One region of the Pseudomonas sp. nanlin1 genome, then DNA from elsewhere that is predicted to be linked to it. Evidence: riboswitches for the same ligand, from Rfam matches in the RefSeq annotation. Region 1 holds a riboswitch; the other holds the start of a gene.
What was found. A riboswitch is a leader RNA that binds a small molecule or an ion and turns the genes downstream of it on or off. The one in region 1 is predicted to bind cobalamin.
Positions count from the first base shown of each region.

Region 2: it holds a riboswitch for cobalamin, as region 1 does, so the genes downstream of both, cobO (cob(I)yrinic acid a,c-diamide adenosyltransferase) here and QCL65_RS14345 (ABC transporter substrate-binding protein) in region 1, are expected to answer to the same signal.

Region 1 is NZ_CP124218.1:3,086,314-3,102,073, forward strand. Features, by position in the region: gene metH (methionine synthase) at 1-407, shown strand, start outside; gene QCL65_RS14305 (nitrite/sulfite reductase) at 754-2,412, shown strand; gene QCL65_RS14310 (DUF934 domain-containing protein) at 2,396-2,890, shown strand; gene sohB (protease SohB) at 2,967-4,001, opposite strand; gene QCL65_RS14320 (SCP2 sterol-binding domain-containing protein) at 4,222-4,536, shown strand; gene QCL65_RS14325 (SDR family oxidoreductase) at 4,580-5,347, shown strand; gene QCL65_RS14330 (aspartate aminotransferase family protein) at 5,455-6,627, shown strand; gene QCL65_RS14335 (ABC transporter ATP-binding protein) at 6,648-7,409, opposite strand; gene QCL65_RS14340 (FecCD family ABC transporter permease) at 7,406-8,404, opposite strand; gene QCL65_RS14345 (ABC transporter substrate-binding protein) at 8,443-9,474, opposite strand; adenosylcobalamin (AdoCbl) riboswitch at 9,477-9,617, opposite strand; gene moaA (GTP 3',8-cyclase MoaA) at 9,853-10,851, shown strand; gene QCL65_RS14355 (acetyl-CoA C-acetyltransferase) at 10,984-12,165, shown strand; gene QCL65_RS14360 (hemerythrin domain-containing protein) at 12,181-12,621, opposite strand; gene QCL65_RS14365 (MarR family winged helix-turn-helix transcriptional regulator) at 12,755-13,201, shown strand; gene QCL65_RS14370 (monovalent cation:proton antiporter-2 (CPA2) family protein) at 13,251-15,074, opposite strand; partial or broken gene QCL65_RS14375 (GAF domain-containing protein) at 15,460-15,760, opposite strand, start outside.
Region 2 is NZ_CP124218.1:4,164,529-4,180,288, reverse strand. Features, by position in the region: gene purM (phosphoribosylformylglycinamidine cyclo-ligase) at 1-529, opposite strand, end outside; gene QCL65_RS19235 (DUF1206 domain-containing protein) at 768-1,592, shown strand; gene QCL65_RS19230 (DUF2066 domain-containing protein) at 1,683-2,735, shown strand; gene QCL65_RS19225 (AI-2E family transporter) at 2,823-3,896, shown strand; gene hda (DnaA regulatory inactivator Hda) at 4,041-4,745, shown strand; gene QCL65_RS19215 (C40 family peptidase) at 5,343-5,975, shown strand; gene QCL65_RS19210 (C40 family peptidase) at 6,007-6,546, shown strand; gene QCL65_RS19205 (PQQ-dependent sugar dehydrogenase) at 6,616-7,929, opposite strand; cobalamin riboswitch at 8,048-8,276, shown strand; gene cobO (cob(I)yrinic acid a,c-diamide adenosyltransferase) at 8,408-9,019, shown strand; gene QCL65_RS19195 (cobyrinate a,c-diamide synthase) at 9,016-10,326, shown strand; gene bluB (5,6-dimethylbenzimidazole synthase) at 10,319-10,969, shown strand; gene cbiB (adenosylcobinamide-phosphate synthase CbiB) at 10,966-11,874, shown strand; gene cobD (threonine-phosphate decarboxylase CobD) at 11,867-12,859, shown strand; gene QCL65_RS19175 (cobyric acid synthase) at 12,856-14,337, shown strand; gene cobU (bifunctional adenosylcobinamide kinase/adenosylcobinamide-phosphate guanylyltransferase) at 14,325-14,846, shown strand; gene cobT (nicotinate-nucleotide--dimethylbenzimidazole phosphoribosyltransferase) at 14,843-15,760, shown strand, end outside.

The sequences.
Region 1 (15,760 bases):
CCGATCGCCTGGCTGAAGCGTGTGCGGAATGGCTGCACCAGCAGGTGCGTAAAGAGCACTGGGGCTATGACCAAGGCGAACAACTGGACAACGATGCGCTGATCAAAGAGCAATACAAAGGTATCCGCCCTGCCCCCGGCTACCCGGCCTGCCCTGACCACACGGAAAAAGGCACCTTGTTCGAATTGCTCGACCACAACGGCCAAAGCCGCGTGACCTTGACCGAACACTACGCCATGTTCCCCGCCGCCGCCGTCAGCGGCTGGTACTTCGCCCACCCGCAGGCCCAGTATTTTGCGGTGGGCAAAGTGGATAAAGACCAGGTGCTCAGCTACACCGAGCGCAAAGGCCAGGCGTTGGAAGTCAGCGAGCGCTGGCTGGCTCCCAACCTTGGGTATGATAATTAAGGGTGAATAAACCAATATGTGACGGCCACACACACCAACACCATCAGGAAGGCTATGGCCCAGGCATCGACTTTACTGGCAGACTTTTGAGTTTTGGCAGAGTTGTTCATTAGGCTTCGTCTCTTGTGATTATTGTGTGGACGCAACCTGGAGTTAAGCCTACGAATGCCCTTTGCACAAGCAGGGATATTAACCACCCATGGAACCGTTAGACCATTCAGTTATGGGCATATATTAAAAGTTCACTTTTACGCATATTACCAAACTGTTATTGTCCGTCGGCTCCGCTGGGAGTGCGCGGCCGTGCGCGCAGATTTGCCGTTAGCAGCCTGAGAACAGGACTACCATGTACGTTTACGACGAGTACGATCAACAGATCATCGAGGACCGCGTCAAGCAGTTCCGTGACCAGACCCGCCGCTATCTGGCCGGGGAGTTGAGCGAAGAAGAATTTCGCCCCCTGCGCTTGCAGAATGGGCTTTATATCCAGCGCTTCGCGCCCATGCTGCGAGTCGCCGTGCCCTACGGCCAACTGACCTCGCGGCAGACCCGCATGATGGCGAAGATCGCCCGCGACTTCGATAAGGGCTATGCCCACATCAGTACCCGGCAGAACGTGCAGTTCAACTGGCCCGCCGTGGAAGACATCCCGGACATTCTGGCTGAACTGGCCACCGTGCAAATGCACGCGATTCAGACCAGCGGCAACTGCCTGCGCAACGTCACCACCGACCAGTTTGCGGGTGTGGCTGCCGACGAATTGGTAGACCCGCGGCCCTGGTGCGAAATCATTCGCCAGTGGACCACCTTCCACCCGGAATTCGCCTACCTGCCGCGCAAGTTCAAGATTGCGCTGAATGGCTCCACCAGCGACCGCGCCGCCATTGAAGTGCATGACATCGGCCTCGAGCCGCTGCGTAATGAGGCCGGCGAGTTGGGCTTCCGCGTGCTGGTGGGCGGCGGTTTAGGCCGCACGCCGGTGGTGGGCGCATTCATTAATGAATTCCTGCCTTGGCAAGACCTCCTCAGCTACCTAGACGCTATCCTGCGGGTCTATAACCGCTACGGTCGGCGCGATAACAAGTACAAGGCGCGTATCAAGATTCTGGTCAAGGCGCTGACGCCCCAGGTGTTTGCCGAGAAAGTCGAGGCCGAGATGGCCCACTTGCGCGGCGGCAGCACGACGCTGACCGAAGCCGAGCTGCAACGGGTCGCCAAGCACTTCGTCGACCCCGACTACAAAACCCTGCCGGTGTTCGACGCTGAGCTCAACCGCTTGGGCGAAGAACACCCTGGGTTCGCGCGCTGGCGCAGCCGTAACACCCTGGCCCACAAACAGCCGGGCTACGTGGCGGTGACTCTGTCGCTGAAACCGACGGGCGTCGCCCCCGGTGATATCACCGACAAGCAACTGGACGCCGTCGCTGACCTGGCCGACCGCTATAGCTTCGGCCAACTGCGTACGTCCCATGAGCAGAACATCATCCTGGCCGATGTCGAGCAAACCCGCCTCTTCGAGCTGTGGGGCGAGCTCCGTGAGGGTGGCTTCGCCACGCCGAACGTGGGCCTGCTGACCGATATCATCTGCTGCCCTGGCGGCGACTTCTGCTCTCTGGCCAACGCTAAATCGATTCCAATCGCCGAGTCGATCCAGCGTCGCTTTGACGACTTGGATTACCTGTTCGACATTGGCGAGCTTGACCTGAACATTTCTGGCTGCATGAACGCTTGCGGCCACCACCACGTGGGCCACATCGGCATTCTTGGGGTGGATAAGAAAGGCGAAGAGTTTTACCAAGTGTCCCTGGGTGGCAGCGCCAGCCGTGACGCCAGCCTGGGCAAGATTCTCGGCCCTTCGTTCGCCCAGGATGCCATGCCTGATGTGATCGGCAAGCTGATCGATGTTTACGTGGAGAAGCGCACCGAAGACGAACGCTTCATCGACACCTACCAGCGTATCGGCATTGAGCCCTTCAAGGAGCGCGTCTATGCAGCGAATCATTAAGAACAATGAAGTCGTCGACGAAACCTGGCACCTGCTGCCCAAGGACGCAAGCTTCGACGGCATCAGCAACTGCGACGACCTGATCGTGCCGCTGGCCCTTTGGCGCGAACACGGGCACGCCCTGAAAGCCCGCGACGGCGGCCTTGGGGTGTGGCTAGACAGCGACGAAGAAGCCGAAGAAATTGGCGACCAGGCCAATGAATTTCAAGTGATTGCCTTGAACTTCCCGTCTTTCACCGACGGCCGCAACTACTCCAATGCGCGCCTGTTACGTGATCGTTATGGGTTCAAGGGCGAGTTGCGAGCCATTGGCGATGTGTTGCGTGATCAACTCTTCTACCTGCACCGCTGCGGCTTCGATGCCTTTGCCCTACGCCCGGACAAAGACCCGTACGAAGCGCTGGAAAGCCTGAAAGACTTTTCCGTGACCTACCAGGCCGCCAGCGACGAACCACAGCCGCTGTTTCGTCGCCGTTAAACGGAAAAGATCGGGGCCAAGGCCCCTCCTACCAACGTAGGAGGGGCCTTGGCCCCGATCTTTTCATACGTTGCAATCACCAGAACCGCTGACCGCTCAAACGCCCCCACACCCTGGTCAACAGGTGGTCCGCCGACACCGCCGCGGCCAACCCTACTCGCTCCTGCAGGCTCTTGCGCTCGGCATAGTGCAGGTGGAACACCTCAGCCTGCTTGGCGCGCTCGGCCAGGTATTCGTCGCTGGTCTTGAGCTCGTCCACCAGCTGCTTCTCCAGCGCCGTCATACCCAGCCAGACTTCACCGGTAGCCACTTCATCAATCGATAACTGCGGCCGGTAATGGGCCACGAAGCTTTTGAATAGTTTATGGGTGACGTCTAGGTCTTCCTGGAATTTTTCCCGACCCTTCTCGGTATTTTCGCCAAATACCGTCAAGGTGCGCTTGTACTCACCGGCCGTGAGCACTTCAAAATCGATGTCGTGCTTTTTCAGCAGCTTGTTGACGTTCGGCAATTGCGCCACTACCCCGATGGAGCCCAGCACCGCAAACGGGGCGCTGATGATCTTCTCGCCAATGCAGGCCATCATGTAGCCGCCGCTGGCCGCGACTTTGTCGATGCACACGGTAAGTGGCACACCCGCCTGGCGAATACGTGCCAGTTGCGAGGACGCCAGGCCATAACTGTGGACCATGCCGCCGCCGCTTTCCAGGCGCAGTACCACTTCATCGCGGGACGTCGCCAGGGTCAGTACGGCGGTGATCTCATGGCGTAGGCTCTCGGTGGCCGATGCCTTGATATCGCCGTCGAAGTCGAGCACGAAAACCCGCGCCTTACTGTCGGGTTTGTTCTTCTGCTTTTTGTCGGTCTTGCTCTGCGCCTTGCTTTGCTCTTTGCGTAAGGCTTTAAGCTGATGCTTGTCGAGCAGGTTGGCTTCGAGACGTTCGCGCAAGCCTTTGTAGAAATCGTTGAGTTTACTGACTTGCAACTGGCCAGCGGCCTTGCGCCGCCCTTTACCGCGCAGCGCAGCAATGGCCACCAACACGACAATGATAGCCACGACCAAGGTCACGGTACGGGCCAGAAAGCCGGCGTAATCGGCTAGAAAATCCACAGCAACTCCTCATTGCGAAAGGCCCCGCAACACCGCAGGACAATAGTATCGGCCAAGCATACCGGGGGGGCTCGACGCCTGCCAGTGCGTTGCAGACGAGCGCGATTCGGCAATTCAAACAAGCGTATGTTTTTTTATTGACAGGCGCCTGGCCCACCCCTACCCTCGCTAGACTTTCATCACCGCTATTACTGCCTACCTCCAAAAAAAGGACCGCGCCATGACCTCCGTAGCTGACGCCGTAAAAACCATGCAAGCCAAATTCAACCCGGCCGCTGCCGCTGGCCTGGACCTGATCTTTGGCTTTCGCATCGACGAAAGCAAACACTTCAACCTGATCGTCAAGGACAGCACCTGCGAACTGCAGGAAGGCGAGAACCCTGACGCGAACGTGACCCTGGTGATGGACAGCGAAACCCTGGAAGGCATCGTCAGCGGTGAAACCGACGGCATGCAAGCCTTTATGGGCGGCAAGCTGCGCGCTGAAGGGGACATGATGCTGGCGATGAAACTGAGCGAACTGTTTCCCGTCTGAAACCGGCTGAACCCCGCCCGCGTATACCAGGGAGTCCGCGCCCATGAGCAAGACCGAACTGTTCGACCTCGACGGCCAGGTCGCCCTGGTATCCGGTGCCAGCCGCGGCATCGGCGCTGCCATCGCTCATTTGTTGGCACAACAGGGCGCCCATGTGATCGTCTGCAGCCGCAAGCTGGGCGGCTGCGAAGCGGTCGCCCAGGCGATCCGCGACGAGGGCGGCCAGGCCACCGCACTGGCCTGCCATATCGGCGAGCTCGAGCAGATCACCCAGTTATTCAGCGAGATCCGCCAGCGCTTCGGCCGCTTGGACGTGCTGGTCAACAACGCGGCCACCAACCCCCAGTTCTGCAATGTCTTGGACACGGACCCGGCCGCGTTCCAGAAGACCGTGGACGTTAATATCCGCGGCTATTTCTTTATGTCTGTGGAAGCCGGCAAACTCATGCGCGAACGCGGCGCTGGCAGCATCATCAACGTGGCGTCGATCAACGGGGTGTCGCCCGGGGCGTTCCAGGGTGTCTACTCCATGACCAAGGCCGCCGTGATCAACATGACCAAGGTGTTCGCCAAAGAATGCGCGGCGTTCGGTATCCGATGTAACGCCCTGCTGCCCGGCTTGACCGACACCCGATTCGCCTCCGCCCTGGTGAGCAACCCGGCCATCCTCCAGGGTGTGCTGCAACAGGTACCACTCAAGCGGGTGGCCGCGCCAGCCGAAATGGCCGGGGCGGTGTTATACCTGGCCAGTGCCGCCTCCAGCTACACCACTGGCGCTGCGTTGAATGTGGATGGAGGCTTCCTTTCCTAAACCCGGCAATTATCAAGTAGGGCTTCAAGGTGTTGCAATAAACGCGCTATTTATCCGTCCCTGATGGGCAAAGGATACTGCGCGAACACCTGACGGAGACCCACGCCATGCCTGCCCACCACCTGATGCCCACCTATCAACCCTTACCGATGAGCTTCAGCCACGGCGCAGGCTGCAAGCTGTGGGACGGCGAACAGCGAGAGTACCTCGATGCCCTGGCTGGGGTCGCGGTGACCAGTGTTGGCCACTGCCACCCGCGGGTGGTCGACGCCATTCGCGAGCAGGCCGGGCAACTGCTGCACACCTCTAACCACTACGGCATCCAATGGCAGCAACGCCTGGCGGCACGCTTGGCCCAGGTGTCGGGCATGGAACAGGCGTTTTTCAACAACTCTGGTGCCGAAGCCAACGAAACAGCGCTCAAGCTCGCGCGTTTGTATGCCCAGCACCGGGGTATTGAGCGGCCCCTAGTGGTGGTCATGGAAAACGCTTTTCACGGACGCACCCTCGGCACCCTGGCCGCCAGCGATTGCTCGGCGGTGCGCTTGGGTTACAAGCCATTACCTGGGGAGTTCCTGCGGGTGCCGTTCGGTGAGTTGTCCGTGCTCCACGACCTGACCCAAGCCTTCGGCGAACGGATCTGCGCCGTGCTGGTAGAGCCGGTGCAAGGTGAGAGCGGCGTGCGGGTAGCGCCGCCGGGCTATCTAAAAGCGCTGCGCGCCCTGTGCGACCAGCAAAGCTGGTTGCTGATGCTTGACGAGATCCAGACCGGTATCGGCCGCACCGGCCAGTGGTTTGCGTTTCAGCACGAAGGCATCCTGCCCGACGTTATGACTCTGGCGAAAGCCCTGGGCAATGGGATCCCCATCGGCGCCTGCCTGGCCCGGGCCCAGGTGGCTCAGTTGTTCACGCCTGGCAGCCACGGCAGTACCTTTGGCGGTAACCCGCTGGCGTGCAGGGTCGCTTGCACCGTGCTCGATATCGTTGAACAAGAAGGCCTGCCCGCCAACGCCGCCCGCCAGGGGCAGCGCCTGCTGGAGGGTTTGCGCGCCGCCGTGGGGCACCTGCCCTGCGTAAAACAGTTGCGCGGTTTAGGCTTGATGGTGGGCATAGAGCTGCACAGCCCAGCGCGGGACCTGGTGCGCCGGGCCGCCGATGAACAGCGCTTGCTGATCAACGTCGCCCGGGGCACCACGATCCGCCTGCTGCCGCCGTTGACCGTGGACGATGGGCAGATCGACGAAATTATCCGCCGGCTGGCGGCGCTGCTGGGCAACTGAACTCCCTTCGCCGACGCGGCTCAGCCTAGTAAATAGCGCACATGGGGCCGGCCATTTTCCGTCAGCACGACATCGGCCCTGACGCCATACACCTGCTCGATCAACCCAGCGTTCAGCACCTGGGCAGGGCTGCCGCAAGCCACTTTTCGGCCCTCTTTGAGTACCACCAGCAGGTCGCAGAATATGGCCGCCAGGTTCAGGTCATGGATCGCCATGACGCACGTCAGTGGCAGGCTGCGCACCAGTTGCAGCAGTTCGAGCTGGTGCTGGATGTCCAGATGATTGGTCGGCTCGTCGAGCAACAGCTCGCTGGGCTCCTGGGCCAGGGCACGGGCGATTTGGGCGCGCTGGCGTTCACCACCGGACAAGGTCTGCCAATACTGGTCCTTGCGGTGCCACAAACCGACCTGAGCCAGTGCCCGTTCGACGATCAGATCGTCGTCCTGGCGCCAGGGCGACAGCGGCGAACGATGGGGCGTGCGGCCCAAACGCACCACCTCCAACACACTGATGTCGACCTCGGTGGCCGCGTGTTGCTCGACCAATGCGACTTGGCGGGCTACCTGACGCCGCGGCTGCTTCGCCAAAGGCTGCCCATCCAGACAGACCGAACCCTGGCTAGGTGCACGTAGGCCAGCCAGCAGGCGCAGCAGCGAAGACTTACCCGACCCATTCGGGCCGATCAGGCCCAGTAGCCCCCCTGGGGGAACCTCCAGGCTGACGTCGTCGAGAATCAACCGGCCACCGGCGGTCCAACTCACGCCACTCAGTGACAGGCTCATGTGGCGCGCCTCGTGCGGTAGAGGATCAAGGCAAACGCCGGAGCGCCCACCAGGGCGGTGACCACGCCAATCGGCAAGACCTGGCCCGGTACGATGACCCGGGAAACGATATCGGCCAGCACCATGAAATTCGCCCCGATGAGCACCGAGGCCAGTAACAGCCGTAAGTGGCCCGGCCCGACCAGAAACCGCGCCATGTGCGGCACCACCAGCCCGACAAAGCCGACAGCACCGACCACGCTGACAATGGTGGCGGTAATCAAAGCCGTGACGGCGAACAACAGCAAACGCACACGGCCTACGGACACACCCAGGCTCGCCGCTGCGTCTTCACCAAAGGCGAAAGCGTCGAGGGTACGTGCCAGGTACAGGCATACCAGCAAGCCAAAGCCGACCACCACAGCCACCAGCCAGACGTCTGGCCAACGCACCCCACCCAGGCTGCCCAGCAGCCAGAACATCACACTGCGCGCTTGCTCGGCGTTGGCCGAGGTAGAAACGATATAGGCCGTCAATGCGTTGAATAGCTGCGAGCCCGCGACACCCGCAAGGATCACCTGGCTGGGCCCGCCTCGCACCCCGGCCGCCAGCAGCAGGATCATGGCGAACGCCAGGCCAGCGCCCAGGAACGCGCCCAGGGAAATCCCCACTACCCCGCCGCCGATCCCCAATAGCATGACCACCACCGCGCCGGTGGAGGCGCCGGCAGAAATCCCCAGCACGTAAGGTTCGGCCAGCACGTTGCGCAGCAGCGCTTGCAGCACCGCCCCACAAATCGCCAGGCCAGCGCCGCAGCAGGCGGCGACCAGGGCGCGGCTGAGGCGGTATTCCCAGACGATGCCCTGCTCGATGCGTTGCACCGTATACGTCCCCAACCCCAGGCCATTGAGGATGGCCTTAACCGTGGTCGGCAAGGGGATGCGCATTTCGCCGATCGATACCGCCAGGGCAATCGATACGCCTAGGCTGGCCAGCGCCAGCGCCGCCAGGAGCAGCCGCCAGCGCAGCCCGCGCTCGCCTGCCAGCCCGCTGATCACCGGGCCGGGCTCGCGCCTTGCAGGCCTGCGGCGACCCCCTCGATGGCGCGCACCACGTCCATGGACGGGTTCAACGACTGGGCGTCGACCACCACGATGCGATTATTGCGTACGGCGTCCAGCTCGCGGGTCACCGGATCATTGCGCAGGAAGGCGATTTTCTTGTCGACGTCGTCGGCCGGGTACAAGCGGCGCTCCATCCGCGCCACTACGATCACTTCAGGGTTGCGCGCGGCAATGTTCTCCCAGCTCACGCCAGGCCATTCCTCGTCGCTCTCGATGATGTTGCGCAGCCCCAACACCTCGCTGACATAACCCGGTGCCCCGTTGCGACCAGCCACCCATGGGTCGCCTTCCAGGCGTGTGCTGGAAAACCAATACACCACCGACAAGGGTTTGGGCTGATCACGTTTGACCTTCTGCACCGCATCGTCGATGCGCTGGTGCAACTGGGTGAGCAACCGCTCACCGGTCGCCTGCACATCGAAAATGGTCGCCAGCTCGTTGATTTCGCGGTCGATCAAGGCCAGGGAAAACGGCGCGCTGCGGCTGCCATCGGCATTGGACGTCGTCGTCACGCCTTTGCCCTCGCAGTCGCTGGGCGAAACATAGGAGGCAATACCCAGCGCCGTCAGCTGCTCAGGAGTCGCGACCTCACCGCTGGGGCCTATGTGGTAGGTGTACTGCGCCGTCACCAGGTCTGGATTGGCCTTGGCCACCTTTTCGAAACTCGGCGCGTTGTCCGCCAGGCGTGGCACCTTTGCGTTAGCCGCCTGCAACGCTTCGGGCAGAGGCCCGAACCAGACACCGGTACCGACCATGCGTGGCGCCAGGCCCAGGGACAGCAGAATTTCGCTGCTGGCCTGGCCCAGGCTGACCACGCGCTGGGGCGCTTGGGCAAAGCTCAGCTGTTGCCCACAGTTGCTCAGTATCAGCGGGTACTGGGTACCGCCCGGGGCGGCGAACGCTGGCAGCGCAGCCACCACGCCCAAAACCAATAGCGCCGGGCGAAAATAACCTGATATCACGGAGAACTCCTTGGATAACGCGTCCAATAAGAAGCGGGAAGGCCTGGGGCAAGGTCTGGCTCACGCGGGTTGACCCGCGTATACAGTGGCGCGACCGCGCCGGGTTCTCACCGGCTTCCTGCCCCAGGTGCAAATGAAAGCGCGCCGACGTTAGGGCAGATGCGCACAAAGATCAACTGCTGCGGCCCCTGCAGGCCTTGAGCTTTTTTCAGCGCGCCTCATCAATCGCTTCAATCAGCCGATACAATCAAGCAATTGGACCCTGTCGCCGCGCCGCGTTAGCCTTGCAGCCACACTCGGTGAAACCTGCGCGGGCCTGGAAGGTCCTCTTTATGACCCTGCCGTTCTATAAAGAAATGCCTCGACCCCCTGGTGCCTATGTCTAAGCGGATGTTGAAAGACGGTTTTTCACGCAAAGTCGACTACCTGCGCATGTCGGTCACTGACCGCTGTGATTTTCGTTGTGTCTACTGCATGGCTGAAGACATGACCTTCCTGCCACGCCAGCAGATCCTCAGCCTGGAAGAACTCGAACAAATCGCCGCCAGTTTCGTCGCCCTGGGCACGCGCAAGATCCGCCTGACCGGGGGCGAGCCTCTGGTGCGCGCCGGCATCGTCGATCTATGCCGGCGTATCGCGGCACTGCCGGGCTTACAAGAGCTGTGCATGACCACTAACGGCTCGCAACTGGGCAAATTGGCTCAGCCCTTGTTCGACGCCGGGCTCAAGCGCCTCAACATCAGCCTCGACAGCCTCGACCCCCAGCGTTTCCGCGAACTGACCCGCACGGGCGACCTGAGCAAGGTCATCGAAGGCATCGACGCTGCCAACGCGGCGGGCTTCGTTCACACCAAGCTCAACTGTGTGGTGATGCGGGGGCGCAACGACCATGAAGTCACCGACCTGGTGACCTTCGCTATCGAACGCGGCCTGGACATTTCGTTTATCGAAGAAATGCCCTTGGGAGTCATCAGCGAACACAGCCGCGCCGAGGCGTTTTTCTCCAGCGAGCAAGTGCGCGAGAAAATTGCCGAGCGCTATACGCTGGTGCCGTCCACCGAGTCGACCCAGGGGCCTTCCCGCTACTGGCGGCTGGCCGAAGCGCCCGACATCCGCCTGGGCTTCATTTCGCCACACAGCCACAACTTCTGCGCCACCTGCAATCGGGTGCGCCTGACCGTCGAGGGGCGGCTGTTGCTGTGCCTGGGCAATGAACACTCGGCCGACCTCAAGAGCGTTCTACGCAGCCACCCCGGCCACCCGGAAAAACTCGAACAGGCGATCATCGCGGCCATGCAGCTCAAACCCTGGTCCCATCAGTTCGAACTGAATGACGATGTACAGGTGGTGCGCTTTATGAACATGACCGGCGGTTGACGACCCATTGATTGCTCATTCGTAGCGATTGGTTTGAAAAACTCATTTATCAAAACCGGCTCGGCGCGTGACAATCAACCCCTTACCTCGCGGCGGCTACCGTCGCTCGCACAACAATAAGGGGATCCCTGCATGCAAGATGTCGTCATCGTCGCCGCCACCCGTACCGCTGTCGGCAGTTTCCAGGGTGCGCTGGCCAGTGTGCCTGCGGTCGAACTGGGCGCTGCAGTGATCAGTCGCCTGCTCGAACACACCGGGCTGGCCCCAGAGGCTGTCGATGAAGTGATTCTAGGCCAAGTCTTGACTGCTGGCGCTGGGCAGAACCCGGCGCGCCAAGCGGCATTGCTGGCAGGCCTGCCCCACGCGGTGCCCGCCATGACTTTGAACAAAGTCTGTGGGTCCGGCCTCAAGGCTGTGCACCTGGGCGCACAGGCCATTCGCTGTGGCGACGCTGAAGTAATCATCGCCGGCGGCATGGAAAACATGAGCCTGGCCCCCTACCTGATGCCAGGAGCCCGCACGGGCTTGCGCATGGGCCATGGGCAGGTTGTCGACAGCATGATCACCGATGGCTTGTGGGATGCCTTCAACGACTACCACATGGGCGTAACCGCAGAGAATCTGGCGCAACACTACGCCATCAGCCGCGAAGCCCAGGACGCCTTTGCCGCAGACTCCCAGGCGAAGGCTCAGGCAGCCGTGGAGGCCGGGCGCTTCAAGGCTGAGATCACGCCGATTCAGGTCAGCCAACGCAAAGGCCCTGCCCTCAGCTTCGACACCGACGAGCAACCGCGCCCCGGCACCACCGCCCAGGCCCTGGCCGCGCTACGCCCAGCGTTCAAAAAAGACGGCAGTGTCACCGCCGGCAACGCGTCTTCGTTAAACGACGGCGCCGCTGCGGTGCTGCTGATGAGTGCAAGCAAGGCTGCCAGCCTCCAGCTTCCCGTCCTGGCCCGGATCGCCAGTTATGCCAGTGCCGGGGTCGACCCTGCGCTGATGGGCATCGGCCCGGTATCGGCCACGCGCCGCTGCCTGGACAAAGCTGGTTGGCAGCTCGCCCAACTGGACCTGATCGAAGCCAACGAGGCCTTCGCGGCGCAGGCTCTGGCAGTGGGTCAAGCGCTCGGCTGGGACCCCAGCAAGGTCAACGTCAATGGCGGCGCCATCGCCTTGGGCCATCCTATTGGGGCGTCAGGGTGCCGGGTATTGGTGACGCTGCTGCACGAGATGGTCCACCGCGATGCGCGCAAAGGCCTAGCCACGCTGTGCATCGGCGGTGGCCAGGGGGTCGCCCTGGCGGTCGAGCGCGCGTAGTGGCCATCGCCCCTACTAGGAAGCCAACAGCTCCTTATGCTCTTTCAGGTATTTGCCGCCCAGGGTTTCTTTCTGTTTATCGTCCAGTAGCTTGCCCGCCATCTGGAAGAACTTCTGTTCTTCTTCCTTCAGGTGGTGGTGCACCTTCTCCGCCAGTTTCTTCGCCGTTGCTAACCAGGCCGGGCTGGACATTTCGGTTTCGTCGAGTGTCTCCATCATCTCGTCCATTTCGTGGTGCTCGGAAATGGCGTGGCGGCTGGGGTCGATGCCGTTGTCATGGGCCATGAGCGGAATGTAGAAGTGGCGCTCTTCGGCGGTCTCGTGGGCTTGCAGTTCTTCCTTGAGGCGTTTGTACGCTTCGGCCCGCTCGGCGCTGTCGCCGTGGGTCTGGATCAGGGCATCGGCATAGCTGCGCTGGCGTTCATGGCTGTCACGTAGGGCTTCGAAAATATTCATGGTGGTTCCTCAAGCTTCTATCAAACGGGGTGATCACTTGACCCCAGCCAGGGTTCGACAGTTCCGAGCGCTGGTCATGGCCACCCACGGGTGCGAGAATCGTTAATTGGTTTAATCATCTGGACCTTGCCCCATGAGCTCAACCGCCACACCCAGCCTCGGCCCCCACAGCGCAGTCACCCTCGATACCTTGGTGGGTTACGCACTGCGCCGCGCGCAGTTAAAGGTATTTCAACAACTCGTGGCGCGCCTGGCCGAGTTCGACCTGCGCCCCGCGCAGTTCACTGCGATGGTCATCATCGACAATGAGCCGGGCCTGATGCAGGCTGACCTGGCTCGGCATCTGGCGATCGAACCGCCGCAACTGGTGCCCTTGTTGAACAAGTTGGAAACCCGCGGGTTAGCTGAGCGGGTGCGCGGCCAACAGGACAAACGCGCCTATGGCGTATTTCTCAGCCCTGCCGGCCAAGCGCTGTTAGTGCAGCTCAAAGCCCTGGCCGCTGAAAGTGACCGCGAAGCGACCGCTGCGCTCAATGATGCCGAGCGCAGCCAGTTGCTGGGCCTGCTACAGAAGATTTAGCCTACCGATGGCGGGCGCAAACGAAGGGGTGCAGTAGAGGCACTCCGGTTCACGGCTTAAGGGTCTTGGCGCCGCGTTTCTGTTCTTCCTCAAGGTCTGACTCGAACAGCCGCGCCAGTTCCGCACGGGCCTGCTGGGCGGTCTGCATCACCTTGGCGGCGTCATCGTAAACCAGGTGCTGAGCCTGCAGGACCTGCTCATCATGATGTTTAAAGCGTTTGATCCGCGCATCCGCCTGGGCCTGGCTCAGGCCTAGCCCGAGTAAGGTCTGCCGGCTCATCTCCAGGCTGGAATGGTAGGTTTCGCGGACCGCCTGGGCGCCAACATCCACCAGCCGGTGCACGTGCTGGCGATTGCGCGCACGGGCAATGATGTGCAGATGCGGGTAAAGCCTGTGCACCAGCTCAGCGGTCTTGATATTGGTGTCGGGGTCATCGGTGGCGATGACGAAGTACTCGGCTTGGTCAACCTTGGCCGCGCGCAGAATCTCGGGGCGCAGGGGATCGCCGTAAAACACCGGCACGTCGCCGAAGCTGCGAGAAAACTCGATCGAGTCCACCGAGGTGTCTAGGGCCACGAATGGAATGTTTTGCGCACGCAGGATCCGCGCGACGATCTGGCCCATACGGCCCATGCCGGCAATCACCACCCGCGGCGTCTCGGCATCGATATTGCGATACGCCTCTGGCACTTCCCGCTGGGTCGTCTTGGGTTTGAGCCAACGGGTGACCAATAGCAGCAACAGTGGCGTGATCGCCATGGATAAGGTGATGCACAGCACCAATAGGTCGTACAAAGCTTGGTCGAACAGCGCATGGTCGCGGGCGATCTTGAACACCACAAAGGCGAATTCACCCCCAGCGGCTAGCACTACCCCCAGGCGCACGGCGCTCTGCCCGCTGAGCCCACCCCCCCAGCGCCCGACGGCGGCTAGCAGCGGCAGCTTCACCGCCACCAGCAACAGGGTCAAACCCAGCACCACCGAGGGTTCGCTGCCCAGCAGCGACAGGTTGGCACCCATTCCAACGCTGATGAAGAACAGGCCCAATAGCAGGCCTTTGAATGGCTCGATTTGCGCTTCCAGTTCGTGCCGATACTCGGAGTCGGCCAGCAACAGCCCGGCCAAAAAAGCCCCAAGCGCCATGGACACCCCCACCAGTTCCATCAGCCAGGCGGTGCCTATGACCACCAGCAAGGCGGTTGCAGTGGACACTTCTTGCAACCCGGTGCGGGCTACGACGCGAAACACCGGCCGTAGTAGATAGCGACCGCCGACCACCACCACTGCGATACTGGCCAATACCTGCAAGCCGTGGCGCACGTCTTCGGCCATGCTGGTTTCGTGGGCACCGCCGGCCAGGAATGGCACCAGGGCAATCAGCGGGATCGCCGCGATGTCCTGAAACAGCAAAATGGCGAAAGCCAGCCGGCCATGGGGGCGGTTCAGTTCCTTGCGCTCGGCCAGGCTCTGCAGGCCGAACGCCGTGGACGACAGCGCCAGGCCCAAGCCCAGCACCACCGAGGTATTGAGCGGCTGGGCGAAGCCGAAGCGGGCAATGCAACCCAGCACCAGGGCAGTACAGAGCACCTGAGCCAGGCCGACGCCGAACACCGCTTTGCGCATCAGCCATAAACGCCGTGGCGAGAGCTCCAAGCCGATGATGAACAACAACAGCACTACGCCCAACTCGGAAAAGTGCGCCACGCTTTGCGGGTCGCCGATCAACCCCAGCACGGCCGGGCCAATGATCACCCCCGCGAGCAGATAACCGAGCACCGCGCCCAGTTGCAAGCGTTTGGCCAGAGGCACCGCCAACACAGCCGCGAACAAAAACACCACAGCGGCCTGCAATAGATTGCCTTCTTCAGGCATATGAAACTCCTTGGTACAAATTTACGGGTAGGACAATAGCAAAGATTAAAAGCTCGGGGCCAAGGCCCCTCCTACGGTCAGCGGTGTCAAATATGCCGCTGCCCGTAGGAGGGGGCTTGCCCCCGAGCTCTTATAATTTCTGGCGAAGGATCAATTAAAAATCAAAAGATCGGGGCCAAGGCCCCTCCTACACGGCGGACGCCTCAGCGGTTTCGGCTTTGGAGCGCATGGCCTGGTTATCGCGGCTGCTGAGGTGGTGCTCGATTTGCAGGGCCAGGTCACGCACGCTGGCGTCCTGGCTAAGCTGAAAGATCTGCCGGGCCTTGCCCTGAATGGCCACCGCGACCTCTTCGTCCAGGGCATTGGCGACGCGCTCTTGCATATCCAGATTCGTGGCGATCAGCTGAGCGAAGATGCCTAGGGTTTCCAACAACTGTGGGTCGGCAAACCGCATGGGCTGCGGGTCCATAGCGCACAGGGTGCCGAAGAAGACGCCATCGGCCTTGATGATGGGGATCGACACGTAACTCTCGATGCCATACTGCTTGGGGATCGGGTGGTTAGCGAACTTGGGGTCGGCACTGGCATGCTCGAAAACAATGCGCTGATGATGCTGGCGCACCTCGTTGCACAGGGTCGACTCCAACGCCAACTCGTCACCGGCGCCGATGCCGAAATGCACTTCA
Region 2 (15,760 bases), 1.1 Mb from region 1:
TGGCAACTTTGGAACCGTCGATGATCTCGGCCTTTTCCACGACGCCTACGCAGAAACCAGCCAAGTCGTAGTCCTCGCCTTCGTACATGCCGGGCATTTCAGCGGTTTCCCCGCCGACCAGCGAACAGCCAGCTAGCTCACAGCCAGCACCGATGCCCGTGACCACATCCGCCGCGGTGTCGACGTTGAGTTTGCCGGTCGCGTAGTAGTCGAGGAAAAACAGCGGTTCTGCGCCGCATACCACCAAGTCGTTCACGCACATGGCCACCAGGTCGATGCCGATGCTGTCGTGGCGGTTCAAGTTCAAGGCCAGGCGCAGTTTGGTGCCGACGCCGTCGGTGCCCGAGACCAGTACAGGCTGCTTGTAACCGGCCGGGATCTCGCAGAGGGCGCCGAAACCGCCCAGGCCGCCCATGACTTCGGGGCGCGCGGTACGCTTGGCGACGCCTTTGATGCGTTCGACCAATGCTTCGCCGGCGTCGATGTCTACACCGGCGTCCTTGTAGCTCAGGGAGGGTTGCTTGCTCATGATCCAGGCCTTTGGGGGAGGGATTCAGGGAATCGACCGACAGGGTCGGTCTGCGAAGGCGCGCGATTTTATCAGGCTTGCCGGTCAGCGGCCATCCTTGCGCCGACGGGTAGGGGCATATTGACGAAATAAACGGTGCATTGGCCAGCCGTTACATTGCCGCCGCCAAGCTCAAGCGAACGCTCTAGGTCGGTGTGTGTCAGTAGCTGTGTCTGTTTATTTCAAAGGAATGCCTGTTATGTCGCCCAACCATGGCTTAGTCCTGCTCGCACGGGGTGGCTACGCCGCTCGCGGCGTTGTCTATCTGATCATTGGTATCTTCGCCTTATTAGCTGCTTTGGGCAGTGGCCAACCCGCCGATAGCCATAGCAGCCTGGAGAGCTTGCTAAGCCAACCCTTCGGGCATTTTCTCGTGGCTATTGTGATTGTCGGGCTGGCGGCGTTTGCCGCTTGGCGTGTGCTGCAGGCTCTGCGCGACGTGGATGACCATGGCAATAGCTTCAAGGGCCTGGTGATTCGCGCTGGTCTATTCGTGGGCGGCGTGACCTATGGGGCTTTGGCGTTCTTCGCATTGGGGTTGTTGGTGTCCGGCTTGCAGCAGTCCGGTGGCGGTGGGGGCGGGCAGGCCCAGGATCTGCTGGCCAGCGTTCTGGCCTGGGACCACTCCAACTTGCTGGTGTACCTGGCGGCCCTGGTGCCGTTGGGCGTGGGGGTTACCCACATCATCAAAGGCTGGAAAGCCAGCTTTGAACAGTACTTCGAGGCCGACGCCGAAGTGATGCATTATGTGCGGCCTGTATCGCAGTTTGGTTTGATTGCCCGGGGCGTGGCGTTCATTGAAATCGCCGTGCTGTTGGTGGTCAGCGGCTCCAGTTATCAAGCCATGCACCCCCCCGGTATAAAGGATGCGCTCAATGGCCTGGAGCGATTACCCATGGGCGGGCTATTGATGGGCGTGGTTGCCTTGGGCCTTATCGCTTTCTCGGTCTATAGCTTCGCCGAGGCGGCATGGCGCAATATCAATATGGATGTGCCTGGCACCGCCACTTCGGCGTCACGGTAACGGCCAGTTTTGAAGTAGATTGGCTGTTTGAGCTTTTGTCGATGTACGCTGTCGTAAGCTCGGTCCGCCTACTGCCTTCGGGAATTCTCCATGCGTCTGTATAAATACCTGTTCTTCGCCTGCCTCGCTTCGTTCAGCCTGGCCAGCCATGCCGAAACCGTTGCCAACCTGTATCAGGTGCGCGAGCCGGTCGCCGGGCAGAGCGCCGAGGAGCGTACCCAGGCCACCCAGCAGGCCCTGCGCACCCTGGTGACGCGCCTTACTGGCGATCCCAAAGCAGTCGACAGCGGGGGCCTGGCGGCGATTCGTAAAGACCCGCAGCAGATCATCAGCCAGTATGGCTACGAGGCCGGCCCGCCGGAGTCGCTGCAGGTGGAGTTCGACCCCCGCAGTACCGACAACGCGCTGCGCCAGGCGGGTCTGGCGACTTGGGGCAGTAATCGGCCGTCGATTCTGGCCTGGTGGCTGAATGAGGCCGTCGAAGGGGCCAGCCTGGTGGGGGATGGCCAAAGCAGCGCTGAACCCCTGCGTCGCGCCGCCCAGCACCGTGGCTTGCCACTGCGCTTGCCATTGGCCGACCTGCAGGAGCAGATCGTCGGCACCGCGAAAAACCTTGAAGGCACCGATGCTGGCCCGTTACGCGAGGCCTCCGAGCGCTATGGCGCCGATGCGCTCCTGGCGGTGCATGCCCGTGAAGACGGCGGTAAGTGGCAGGGTAAATGGCGCTTGTGGCTTGGCGACAAACGCGAGCAAGGCACCGCCGAAGGTATCGACCAGGCGGCCTTGGCCGATGCCGTGATGTTGGCGGTCAGCCAGCGGCTAGCCTCCCGCTTTCTGGTCAAGCCAGGGGCCAGTGCTGAATTATCACTGCAGGTCGAGGGCATGGACCTCGACCGTTATGCGCAACTGGGCCGCCTGCTTGAACCCTATGGCCCGCGCCTGAGCCAGGTCGATGGGGACAAAATTATCTATCGCGTGACCGGCAATGCCGAGCAGCTACGGGCCCAATTGGCCCTGGGCAAGTTACGCGAGTTACCGCCTGCCCCTGTGGCCCCGGCCACTGCCCCCGTAGCGACGCCTGGTACGCCCACCGCGCCCGAGGCGCCCGCGCAAGCCGCAGTCGATCTGCGTTTCGCCTGGTGAGAGGGTCGGCCGGTTGCGCCATCGAGCGCATCCGGCCGACCGCCCGCACATAAGTAACCTTACGAATGATTGAAGTGGATGCGCTTGATGACTGATATGCGTCGTTGGTTTTGGCTAAGCGCGGTGTTGTTACTGGCCGCCTTCGTTTATTGGCTGCATCCGATCCTTTCGCCGTTTCTGATCGGCGTCATGCTGGCGTATCTGGCGGATCCGCTGGTGGATCGCCTGGAAAAGCTAAAACTGTCACGCACGCTCGCCGTGGTTCTGGTGTTTGCAATCTTCACCCTGATCCTCATGCTGATGCTGCTAGTGTTGATCCCCATGCTGGCTAAACAGCTTGTGCGCCTGTACGAGTTGGCACCGCAGATGCTCGATTGGTTACAACACTCGGCGCTGCCATGGGTGCAGTCGCACTTGGGCCTGGCCGAAGGTTTTTGGAAGTTCGACAAGATCAAAGCAGCGGTGTCCGAACACATGGGGCAAACCACCGATATCGTCGGTATGGTGCTGACCCAGGCAACAGCTTCGGGCTTGGCGCTGATTGGCTGGTTGGCGAATCTGGTGCTGATCCCTGTCGTGGGTTTCTATCTGCTGCGGGATTGGGACCTGATGATGGCGAAGATACGCAGCCTGCTACCACGCCAACGTGAGGAGCAGATCGTCAAGTTGGCCGGTGAGTGCCATGAGGTGTTAGGTGCATTCGTTCGCGGCCAACTGTTGGTGATGCTGGCGCTTGGCGTGATCTATGCGGCGGGCTTGATGCTGGTGGGGCTGGAGCTTGGCCTACTGATCGGGGTAATGGCGGGCCTGGCAGCGATCGTGCCTTATATGGGGTTCATCATCGGCATCGGTGCCGCGCTGGTTGCAGGTTTATTCCAGTTCGGCCTCGACCCCATGCACCTTATTCTGATCGCTGGGGTGTTCATGATTGGGCAGGCGTTGGAAGGCATGGTCCTTACCCCGCTGCTGGTCGGTGACCGCATCGGCCTGCATCCGGTGGCGGTGATTTTTGCCATTCTGGCTGGTGGCGAGCTGTTCGGCTTCACCGGGGTACTGCTGGCACTGCCATTGGCAGCGGTAATCATGGTGTTGGTGCGGCACATGCAAGACTTGTATAAAGACTCAGAGATTTACAGCGGTAAAGGCGACCCCGAGCTATAGCCGGTTTTAACTGCGCAAAAGGTTGGCCGCTGCAAGCTGTTGATTTGCCCTCCAGTCCCGCGCATTGTGCGCCTGGCGTGGCAGGTATAGACTTTGCGCACTTCACCCAGAGGCCCCTGCGGTTCCATGGACCGCCCAGCCAGCATGAAACCGATTCAGCTGCCCTTAGGTGTGCGTTTGCGTGATGACGCCACCTTTGTCAATTATTATCCCGGCGCCAACGCCGCCGCCCTCGGCTACGTCGAGCGGCTTTGCGAAGCCGACGCCGGCTGGACTGAAAGCCTTATTTACCTATGGGGCAAGCAAGGGGTAGGGCGCACCCACTTGCTGCAGGCGGCTTGCCTGCGCTTCGAGCAGTTGGGCGAGCGTGCGGTGTACTTGCCCATGGCTGAGCTCATGGAGCGTGGTGTCGGCTTGCTGGATGACCTTGAGCAATACGAGCTGGTCTGCCTGGACGATCTGCAAGTGGTCGCAGGCCGGGCGGACTGGGAAGAAGCCCTGTTCCACTTGTTCAATCGCCTGCGCGATAGCGGCAGGCGCTTATTGATCGCCGCCTCTCACTCACCGCGAGAGTTGCCTGTGAAACTGGCGGACCTCAAGTCGCGGCTCACCCTGGCCCTGATTTTTCAAATGCGTGCGTTGTCTGACGAAGACAAGTTGCGCGCTTTGCAGCTACGCGCTTCGCGCCGCGGCCTGCACCTAACTGACGAAGTAGGGCACTTTATCCTCACCCGCGGTACCCGCAGCATGAGCGCGCTCTTCGAGTTGCTCGAGCGCCTCGACCAAGCTTCGTTGCAGGCGCAACGCAAGTTGACCATCCCCTTCCTGAAAGAAACCCTCGGCTGGTAGTTGGGCCGAATGGGTGCACCTGTGCACCCAGAACGTTCGCAATCCAGCTTTTAAGCACCCCTGACCCAGGCTTACTCAGGCCCTGTTGAGGCAGAACTCGACGAACGGCCTAGGGCTGTAACCCAGCAAATAGAGCCTCTGCAGAACTTTTTCAGAGAATTGACGCCGTTTTATTGTCAATGATGAGCTTTTCCTATGGAAAAGCTGGCCGAAGTATTGCATTCTCCTTTCCCGCTAGCCCGGTATTGCTGGGTCAGCGCGCTGTATCTGGGGTGTTTGGCGCCACAGACAGCGGGTTGCGATTCAGCAGTTCTATCGGCGTCCGAGGCCAGCACCCAGCGGCTCCTGGACGTCAGTCACTGCAGTGGCGCCAGGTTCCAACGACTCATCGCGAATACCGCTATAGCTGATTTTTTTACTAGATAAATCAATCAGATAGATGATTTTTTAGTTTGTTGTAATGCGCCCTGATTTATCCGGGCGCGTTAGATGTGCGATCAGAACCAATAAGTCACAATTCGTTCGATTGAATTTGCAAATGATGGCAATTTAAGGCAAGGTTGCCACCACTCAAACCTTTTCTCCACGGTCGTGCCCATGCTCAATCGCCTAGCACCCCTCGTGCCACTCGCTTTCCTGACCCTGTTGGTCGGTTGCGCCGCGCAATCGCCGGTGTCCCAGCAGCAGGTCTCGAATCCAGTTGTGATTCAGCCCCATCAGTCCCCTTCGAAAGCATCCTTGGTATTCGAAGACGAACAGATGACCGCTGAACAGGAACTCAATGAGTTCAATGGCCAGCCCTACGTCCTGCCGGTTTTGGCTGACAGTATTTTGGAACGTGGTAAAGCCCTGATCGGCACCCGTTACCGCTTTGGTGGTTCCAGCGAGCGTTCGGGTTTCGACTGTAGCGGCTTTATCGGTTATCTGTTCCGTGAGGAAGCCGGCATGACCTTGCCGCGTTCGACCCGCGAAATGATCAACGTTAAAGCTCCTCTGGTGTCGCGCAATAACCTTAAGCCGGGTGACCTGCTATTCTTCAGCACCGCAGGCCGCGGCCGGGTCAGCCATGCCGCGATTTATCTGGGTGACGCGCAGTTCATCCATTCCAGCAGCCGTCGTAGCGGTGGCGTTCGCGTCGACAGTTTGAATGACAGTTACTGGAGCAAGACCTTTATCGAGGCCAAGCGCGCCTTGGCCATGGCGCCGACCACGGTCATTTCCAGCAAGTAGGTGCCTGGCCTTAACCAGGTGGGTGCAGTCTATGTCGACACCGTTACGTATTGCTGCACTGTTTAGCGCCGCCCTATTGGGCGGTTGCGCCAGCGCGCCGGCTCCGGCGCCTGCTCCCAAGCTCATCCGCCCCGTTGTGATCAATACGACCCCCGGGTTCTCGCCGCAAACCGATGACGTGCTGTTTCGTGCGTTAGGTTTAGTGGGCACGCCCTACCGCTGGGGTGGTAATACGCCCGACTCAGGGTTCGACTGCAGCGGCCTGATTGGCTTCGTCTACCGTGACGCAGCGGGTGTGCAATTGCCGCGCTCGACCCGAGAGTTGATCAGCATGCGCAGCCCCAATGTGGACAAAAACGCTCTGCAATCAGGGGACTTAGTGTTCTTCGCCACCGGCGGCGGCTCTCAGGTGAGCCACGCGGGTATTTATGTGGGGGAGGGGCGTTTCGTCCATGCGCCGGCCACGGGCGGGACGGTACGCTTGGATTACCTGGCCAAGCCTTATTGGCAGAAAGCCTACCTCAATGCCAAGCGCGTGTTGGATGCAGGGAATTTAGCGCGTAATCCCTGACGTCTTTTTTTCATGTGATACGGGTCAGCGTTCGGGGGCTGCTCAGCGCGGGCCCCCGATCGATTCGCTTTACTTGGCGGCCGTTACGCGCCAAATCTTGTTACCTACATCGTCCGCAACCAGGACCGCGCCTTTGTGGTCACTGACCACACCCACCGGACGTCCCATCGCCTCCTCATCCTTGTTCAAGAAACCGGTCAATAGATCGACCGGCTGGCCGCTAGGCATGCCATTGCTGAACGGGACGAAAATCACCTTATAGCCGCTGTGGGGCTTACGATTCCACGAGCCGTGCTGGCCGATGATTGCGCCATTGGTGAACGGCGCGGGCAGCGCGTTGGGCTCGGCGAACATCAAGCCTAGCGAGGCGGTGTGTGGCCCTACCGCGTAGTCTGGCGCAATAGCCTTGGCCACTAGGTCTGGGTTTTGCGGCTCTACGCGCTTGTCGACATTCTGCCCGTAGTAACTGTAGGGCCAGCCGTAGAAGCCACCGTCTTTCACTGAAGTGATGTAGTCGGGTACCAGGTCGCTGCCGATTTCGTCGCGTTCATTCACCGCGGTCCACAGTTTGCCGCTCTGGGGCTCCCAGGCTAGGCCATTGGGGTTGCGGATACCGGACGCGAAAATACGGTGCTGGCCAGTGGCGGCGTCGACTTCCCAGATCGCGGCGCGACCTTCTTCGGCGGCCATGCCGTTTTCGCCGACATTGCTGTTGGAGCCGGTGGTGACATACAGCTTCTTGCCGTCTGGGCTGGCAATGACGTTCTTAGTCCAGTGGTGGTTCAAGGTGCCACCGGGGAGGTCGGTGACCTTGGCGCCTGGCGTGGTGATTGACGTTGCGCCGTCTTCGTAGCGAAAGCGCAGCAGGCGATCGGTGTCGGCGACATAGAAGTCATTGCCCACCAACGCCATGCCGAACGGTGAATTCAGCTTTTCCAGGAACACGGTGCGGGTTTCCGCCACGCCGTCGCCGTCTTTGTCGCGCAGCAAGGTGATGCGGTTGGGGCTAGGCACGCCTGCACCGGCTTTGGCCATGACCTTTTCCATCACCCAGCCGCGCACGCCGCTGCTGTCATCGGGCTTGGGCGGCGCATTGGTTTCGGCCACCAGTACGTCACCGTTGGGCAGTACGTACATCCAGCGCGGGTGGTCCAAGCCCTCGGCGAAGGCGGCCACTTGCGTGCCTGGCGCAGCGGTGGGCTTAGTGCCTGCGGGCCAACCCACCGCGTCGGCGATGTTCACCGTGGGGATCAGGGTTTTATTGGGCTCAGGCAATTTGGGCGAAGGCCCAGTGCCGTCACTGACTTGCAACGTCGAGCTCTCGCCGCAGGCGGCGAGCCCTGCGGTGGCGAGGATAAGCAGTGTAAGGCGAGTCTTGTTCATTATTAGCTTCCCTGAGCGTTAATCGTCATGCGTTAAGGCATAGAGGGCGCTGTGGCGACGGAGGTTCAACACGCTTTGCCACACCGGCTTGCATTGACGCTCCTACCCCAACCCTCTAACCTGCGCGACGTATTCAGGTGCTCGCCAGCCAAGGGCCGCGCGAGTGAAACAGGGAAGCCGGTGAGCGAGCCCCAGCTCGCGATTCCGGCGCTGCCCCCGCAACGGTAAATGAGTCAACGCCACGCACGGCGCCACTGTACTGAATCGGTACGGGAAGGCGCGTGGCCAAGCCGCACGGTTGCGGCTGCTCATGAGCCCGGAGACCGGCCTGAAGACTTTTATCGCGGTGCGCCAGCGCGTCGTGTTCAATTGATTCTGTCGCGCGGGGAGAGCGGCATTGGCGGTTGCCAGTCGGCGCCTTCGGGCCCCCGCCTGGCGCGTCGATGCAGCCTGCGCGCAGCCCTAGCGGAGACTTGCGATGACCGACACCCCCGAGCGCGACGAACGCCATCTGGCGCGCATGCTGCGCAAAAAAGCCGTGATCGACGAGCGCATTGCCAACTCCCCCAATGAATGCGGCTTGTTGCTAGTGTTGTCCGGCAACGGCAAGGGCAAAAGCAGCTCCGCATTTGGCATGCTCGCCCGGGCCATGGGGCATGACATGCGCTGCGGTGTGGTGCAGTTCATCAAGGGCCGCCATAGTACGGGCGAAGAGCTATTTTTTCGGCGCTTCCCCGAGCAGGTGCGCTACCACGTCATGGGCGAGGGCTTTACCTGGGAGACCCAGGACCGGCAGCGCGATATCGCAGCGGCGCAAGCGGCCTGGGCGGTGTCCCGTGAACTGCTGAGCGACCCGGCCATTGGCCTGGTGGTGCTCGACGAACTGAACATCGCCCTCAAACATGGCTACCTCGACCTGGACCAGGTGCTCACCGATCTGCAAGCCCGCCCGCCCATGCAGCACGTCGTGGTGACGGGCCGTGGGGCCAAGCCCGAGCTGATCGAGCTGGCCGACACGGTGACCGAAATGGGCGTGATCAAGCACGCTTTCCAGGCCGGTATCCGCGCCCAAAAAGGCATCGAACTGTGACGGATGCGCGCCAGTGCCCGGCGGTATTGATCGCCGCGCCAGCCTCGGGCCAGGGCAAGACCACCGTCACCGCCGCCCTGGCTCGCCTGCACCGCAACCAAGGCCGGCGAGTGCGGGTGTTTAAATGCGGCCCGGACTTTCTCGACCCCATGATCCTCGAGCGCGCCAGCGGTGCGCCGGTGTATCAGCTGGACATGTGGATGGTCGGCGCTGAAGACAGCCGCCGGCTGCTATGGGAGGCGGCGGGCGAAGCCGACTTGATCTTGATCGAGGGAGTCATGGGGCTGTTCGACGGCATTCCGTCCAGCGCCGACTTGGCCCGTCATTTCGGCGTGCCCGTGCTGGCCGTGATCGATGGCACCGCCATGGCGCAGACCTTTGGTGCCCTGGCCCTCGGCTTGGCGCGTTACCAGCCAGACCTGCCCTTCGCCGGGGTAATGGCCAACCGCGTCGGCACCCTGCGGCATGCGCAACTGCTTGAAGGTAGCCTGACCGAGGGCCTGCGCTGGTACGGCGGTCTGTCCCGTGACACCGGTATCGAATTGCCCAGCCGCCACTTGGGTTTGGTACAGGCCAGCGAGCTGAATGATTTGGACGAGCGCCTTGATGTCGCCGCAGCTGCGTTGGCCAGCAGTTGCGAAGTGTTGTTGCCGCCCCCCGTCACCTTCTCGGCGCCCGCACCGGTTCATATCGAACCGTTACTCAGTGGGGTGCGTATTGCCGTGGCCCGCGACGAAGCGTTTGCCTTTATCTACAACGCCAGCCTCGACGTGCTACGGGCCATGGGGGCGCAGTTGAGTTTTTTCTCGCCCCTTCACGACCAAAGCCTCCCGGCGTGCGACAGCCTCTACCTGCCCGGCGGCTACCCCGAATTGCACCACCACGCCTTGGCCGCGAACGCGCCGATGATGGCCGCTATTGTGGCCCATCAACAAGCGGACAAGCCGCTGTTGGCAGAATGTGGCGGCATGCTGTATTTGCTCGATGCCCTAACCGATGTCGCCGGCGAGCGCGCCGAATTGCTCGGCCTGCTGCCGGGTGAAGCGGTCATGCAAAAACGCCTGGCGGCGCTGGCGTTGCAAGTCGTGACATTGCCCGAGGGCGAGCTGCGCGGCCACACTTACCACCATTCGTTGACCAGTACCGAGTTGGCCCCCTTGGCGCGTGGGGTCAGCCCTAACGGTGGGCGTGGCGCCGAGGCGGTCTATCGCATCGGGCGCATGACAGCCTCCTATGTGCATTTCTATTTCCCTTCCAACCCAGCGGCGATTGCACGCCTGTTCGCCCCCGAGGCGCTCGATGTCTGAGCACGCCTACAGCCCACTAGAGCGGGCGGCGATTTACCGTGCCATTGGTGAGCGCCGCGACATGCGCCATTTTGCCGGTGGCACGGTGGCCCCTGAGCTGTTGACCCGCCTGCTCCAGGCTGCGCATCAGGCCCCCAGTGTCGGGCTGATGCAGCCGTGGCGCTTTATTCGCATCAGTGACCGCGAGTTGCGCGGGCGCATTCAGGCGCTGGTGGAGGAGGAGCGGGTACGCACCGCCGAAGCCCTTGGCCAGCGTTCCGACGAATTCATGCAGCTCAAGGTCGAAGGCATCGGCCAATGTGCCGAAGTGCTGGTGGCGGCCCTGAGCGATGATCGCGAGCGGCATATCTTCGGCCGCCGGACCCTACCTGAGATGGACCTCGCCTCGTTGGCCTGCGCCCTGCAAAACCTCTGGTTAGCTGCACGCGCCGAAGGCTTGGGCATGGGCTGGGTATCGCTGTTCGAACCTGCGGCCCTGGCCGAGCTACTGGGTATGCCGGCCGGGGCCAAGCCTTTGGCGGTGCTCTGCCTGGGCCCGGTGCAGGCCTTTTACCCGGCGCCGATGCTCAGCCTGGAAGGTTGGGCCGAACCACAACCCCTGGCCGAAATGCTCTATGAAAACCACTGGGGGCAACGTCCATGAGCATCGCCTTGCTAAGTGTGGCCGGGGTTGCGCTGGATGCCTTGCTGGGCGAGCCGCGCCGGGCCCACCCATTGGTCGCCTTCGGCCGCCTGGCCAACCGCCTGGAACAGCGCTTGAACATCGCCGGGCGCGGTTGGCGTAGCCATGGGGTCAGCGCTTGGGTGCTGGCGGTGGTACCGCTGACCTGTGCGGCGGCGCTGCTGGCCCAGTTGCCCTACGTGGGCGTGCTGGTGCAAGTGCTGGCGCTGTACTGCGCCCTTGGCCTGCGCAGCCTGGGCGAGCACGTGCTGCCGGTGGCGCAGGCGCTGCGCGCCGATGATTTGCCCAAGGCACGGCAGCGCGTGGGCTATCTGGTCAGCCGCGAAACGGCCGAGCTGGATGCCCCGGCCGTGGCCCGCGCCGCCACTGAATCAGTGCTGGAAAACGGCAGCGACGCGGTGTTCGCTGCGTTGTTCTGGTTTGCCGTGGCCGGCGCGCCAGGGGTGGTGTTGTACCGCCTGAGCAATACCCTTGACGCGATGTGGGGTTACCGCAACGAGCGTTTCGAGCGCTTCGGTTGGGCCGCGGCGCGTATCGATGATCTGCTCAACTATATTCCCGCGCGCCTGGTGGCGCTGACTTACGCGCTATTGGGCAAAACCCGTTTGGCCTTGACCTGCTGGCGGCGCCAGGCACCGCAGTGGGACAGCCCCAATGCCGGGCCGGTAATGGCGGCTGGAGCGGGTGCTTTGGGGGTTGAGCTCGGCGGCGCAGCGGTCTATCACGGTGAGTTGCACCAACGCCCAGTGCTCGGTGCCGGCCCTGCCGCCGACGCCACTGCCATCGAGCGCGGTTGGCGCCTGGTGCAGCGTGGGGTCTGGCTATGGTTATTGGTGCTGTGCCTGGGAGCCGAACTCTATGCTTGAACACGGTGGCCGCCTGGCCAAAGCGGCGCGGGATTACGGCATCGAGGTGGCCGATTGGCTCGACCTGTCTAGCGGCCTATCACCCTGGGCCTGGCCCATTCCACCGATTCCCGAGCGTGCCTGGGCGCGTTTGCCGGAAACCGATGACGGCCTCGAGGCGGCCGCGTGTGCTTATTACGGTGTGCCGCAGGTGCTCCCGGTGCCCGGCTCGCAAGCGGCTATCCAGGCACTGCCGCGCCTGCGACGCAGCGGCAGGGTCGGGGTACTGTCACCTTGCTACGCCGAACATGCTGAGGCCTGGCGTCGCGCCGGGCACCGGGTGCGCGAGGTCAGTGAGGAGGAAGTGGATTACTTTATCCCCAGCCTCGATGTGCTGGTAGTGGTCAACCCGAACAACCCCACAGGACGCTTGCTCAGTCAAGAGACCCTGCTGGCCTGGCATGCACGGCTGCGCGAGCGCGGCGGTTGGCTGGTGGTGGACGAGGCGTTCATGGACACCGCACCGCACGCCAGCGTGGCCCAGCAGGCCGATCGCTCGGGGCTCATCGTGCTGCGCTCGTTTGGTAAGTTCTTCGGCCTAGCGGGTGTTCGCCTGGGCTTTTCCGTCGCCGAGCCCCGCCTGTTGCAACTGCTGGCCGAACACGTCGGGCCCTGGGCTGTCAGTGGGCCCACGCGGGTTCTCGGCCAGGCCTGCCTGATCGACTTCGCCGGGCACGGGCGGCAAATCCAACGCTGCCAGCAGGCAGCCGAACGCTTGGTGCATACCCTGACTCAACATGGCCTGGCACCCAGCGGTGGTTGTGCGCTGTTTCAGTGGCGGCTAGACGAGCGGGCCGTGCAGATCCACGCCTTCATGGCCCGGCGCGGAATTCTCCTGCGTTTGTTCGATAACCCCCTGAGCCTGCGCTTTGGCTTACCCGGCGACGCGGCCGACTGGGTGCGCCTGGAAGCGGCCTTGGCCGAGTTTCACAAGGAGTTCCCATGACCACGCTGATGGTGCAAGGCACCACCTCCGATGCCGGCAAAAGTACCCTGGTGACTGCGCTGTGCCGCTGGCTGATACGCCAGGGTGTAGCCGTGGTGCCCTTCAAGCCACAGAACATGGCACTCAACAGTGCGGTCACCGCCGACGGCGGCGAAATCGGCCGGGCCCAGGCCGTGCAGGCGCAGGCGTGCGGGCTGGCCCCCCACACCGACATGAACCCGGTGTTGCTCAAGCCCAACAGTGACACCGGGGCCCAGGTGATCATCCACGGCCGGGCGGTGACTAGCATGAACGCCGTGGCGTACCACGACTACAAGGCCATTGCCATGCAAGCCGTACTGGCCTCCCACCAGCGGCTGACCGCCGCTTACCCTGTGGTCATGGTCGAGGGGGCGGGGTCGCCGGCTGAGATCAACTTGCGTGCTGGGGATATCGCCAACATGGGCTTTGCCGAAGCAGTTGACTGCCCAGTGCTGTTGATCGCCGATATCAACCGTGGCGGGGTGTTCGCTCACTTGGTCGGCACCCTGGAATTGCTTTCGCCCAGTGAACAGGCGCGGGTCCAAGGTTTTGTGATCAACCGCTTTCGCGGCGACATCGCCTTGTTGCAACCGGGCCTCGATTGGCTGGAGGCGCGCACCGGCAAGCCGGTGATTGGGGTGTTGCCCTACGTTACCGACCTGCATTTGGAGGCCGAAGACGGTCTGGATCGGCGGCAGGCGGCCAAGGCCGAGCGGGTGCTCAAAGTGATCGTGCCGGTGTTGCCGCGTATCAGTAACCATACCGATTTTGACCCGCTGCGTTTGCATCCGCAGGTGGACCTACAGTTCATTGGGCCGGGCGAGCCGGTCCCGGACGCCGACCTGATTATCCTGCCGGGCTCCAAGAGCGTGCGCAGCGACCTGGCCTATTTGCGCAAAGCCGGCTGGGAGCAGGCCATCAGCCGCCATCTGCGCTACGGCGGCAAGCTGGTGGGCATTTGCGGCGGCCTGCAAATGCTCGGCGAGCGGGTTGACGACCCTCTGGGCTTGGAAGGGCCGGCCGGCTCCAGCCCGGGCCTGGGCTTGTTGAGCTTTGTCACTGAACTGGAAGCGGACAAACAGCTGCGCAACGTGACCGGTCAGTTGAGCCTGGAAGACGCCCCGGTGAGCGGTTACGAGATCCATGCCGGGGTCACCCGGGGTGCGGCGCTGGCACACCCTGCGGTGCGCTTGGCTGACGGTCGTTGGGATGGCGCAATCAGTGCCGATGGGCAAATTTTTTGCACCTATCTGCATGGTTTGTTCGAGTCGCCCCAGTCCAGCTCAGCGCTGCTGCGCTGGGCCGGACTGACCGACGTGCAGGCCGTCGACTACCACGCGTTGCGCGAGTTTGACATCGAGCGCCTGGCTGACTTGGTGGAACGGCACTTGGACACGACACGCCTGCTGCAGCTATGTGGCCAGCCGGCGCAGGGGCATAGAACATGCTGCAACTGATTCTGGGTGGCGCCCGATCGGGCAAGAGCCGCCTGGCTGAGCGCTTGGCTAGCGACAGCGGCCTGGCCGTGACCTACATCGCCACCAGCGAGCCCATCGACGCTGAGTTGAACCAGCGCGTGCAACTGCACCGCGCGCGTCGGCCGGCACACTGGGGCTTACGCGAAGAGCCCCTGGCACTTGCCCAAGTGTTGCGTGAACACGCCGCCCCGACTACCTGCCTGCTGGTGGACTGCCTAACCCTATGGTTGACCAACCTGCTCCTGCTCGACGACCCCCTGCGTTTGGCGCAGGAGCGCGATGAGCTGCTCGACAACATTGGGCAGTTGCCGGGCGAAATCATTCTGGTAAGTAACGAAACCGGCCTGGGGGTCGTGCCCCTCGGTGAGTTGACCCGCCGTTATGTCGATGAAGCCGGGCTATTGCACCAGGCCCTCGCCGAGCGTTGCCAGCGGGTCGTGCTGACGGTCGCAGGCTTACCCCTTACCCTCAAAGGACCTGCGCTATGAGCCCAGCCTGGTGGTTACAAGCGTGTCGGCCGGTGGACCGGCAGACCCATGAACAAGCGTTGCTGCGCCAGCAGCAACTGACCAAGCCCGCCGGCGCGCTGGGCCAGCTAGAGCAGCTCGCCGTGCACTTGGCCGGCTTGCAGGGCCAACTAAAACCCAGCGTCGAGCACGTGTGGATCGCGATTTTCGCTGGCGACCATGGCATCGTTGCCGAAGGGGTCTCGCCTTTTCCCCAGGCGGTGACCGGGCAGATGCTGCATAACTTCGTCAACGGCGGCGCGGCCATCAGCGTCCTGGCGCGGCGCTTGAGCGCCCAACTTGAAGTGATCGACCTCGGCACGGCTACATTGCTGGAAGACTTACCAGGGGTGCGCCACCTGCATATCGGGCCCGGTACGCGCAATTTCGCCGAGGTTCCCGCCATGACGACGGCCCAGGGCGCGCTCGCGTTGCAAGCTGGCCGCGACAGCGTGCAGCGGGCACTGGCGGCGGGTTCGCAGCTGTACATCGGCGGCGAGATGGGCATAGGCAACACCACCTCGGCCGCGGCGCTGGCCTGCGCCTTGCTGGCCTGTCCAGCCAAGACCATGGCCGGGCCAGGCACGGGCCTGGACGCGACCGGGGTCAGCCACAAGGTGCAGGTGATCGAGCGCGCGTTGCAACGGCATGGGGCATTAGCCAATGACCCTCTGCAACAGCTGTACTGTTTTGGCGGTTTCGAGTTGGCGGCGTTGGCGGGCGCCTATGTGGCCTGCGCCCAAGCCGGCCTGGCGGCGCTGGTCGACGGCTTTATCTGCACGGTTGCGGCATTGCTGGCGGTGCGACTCAACCCAGCGGTGCGCGACTGGCTATTGTTCGCCCATGGCGGCGCCGAGCCGGGCCATCGCCCCGTGCTGGCCGCCTTGCAGGCGCAG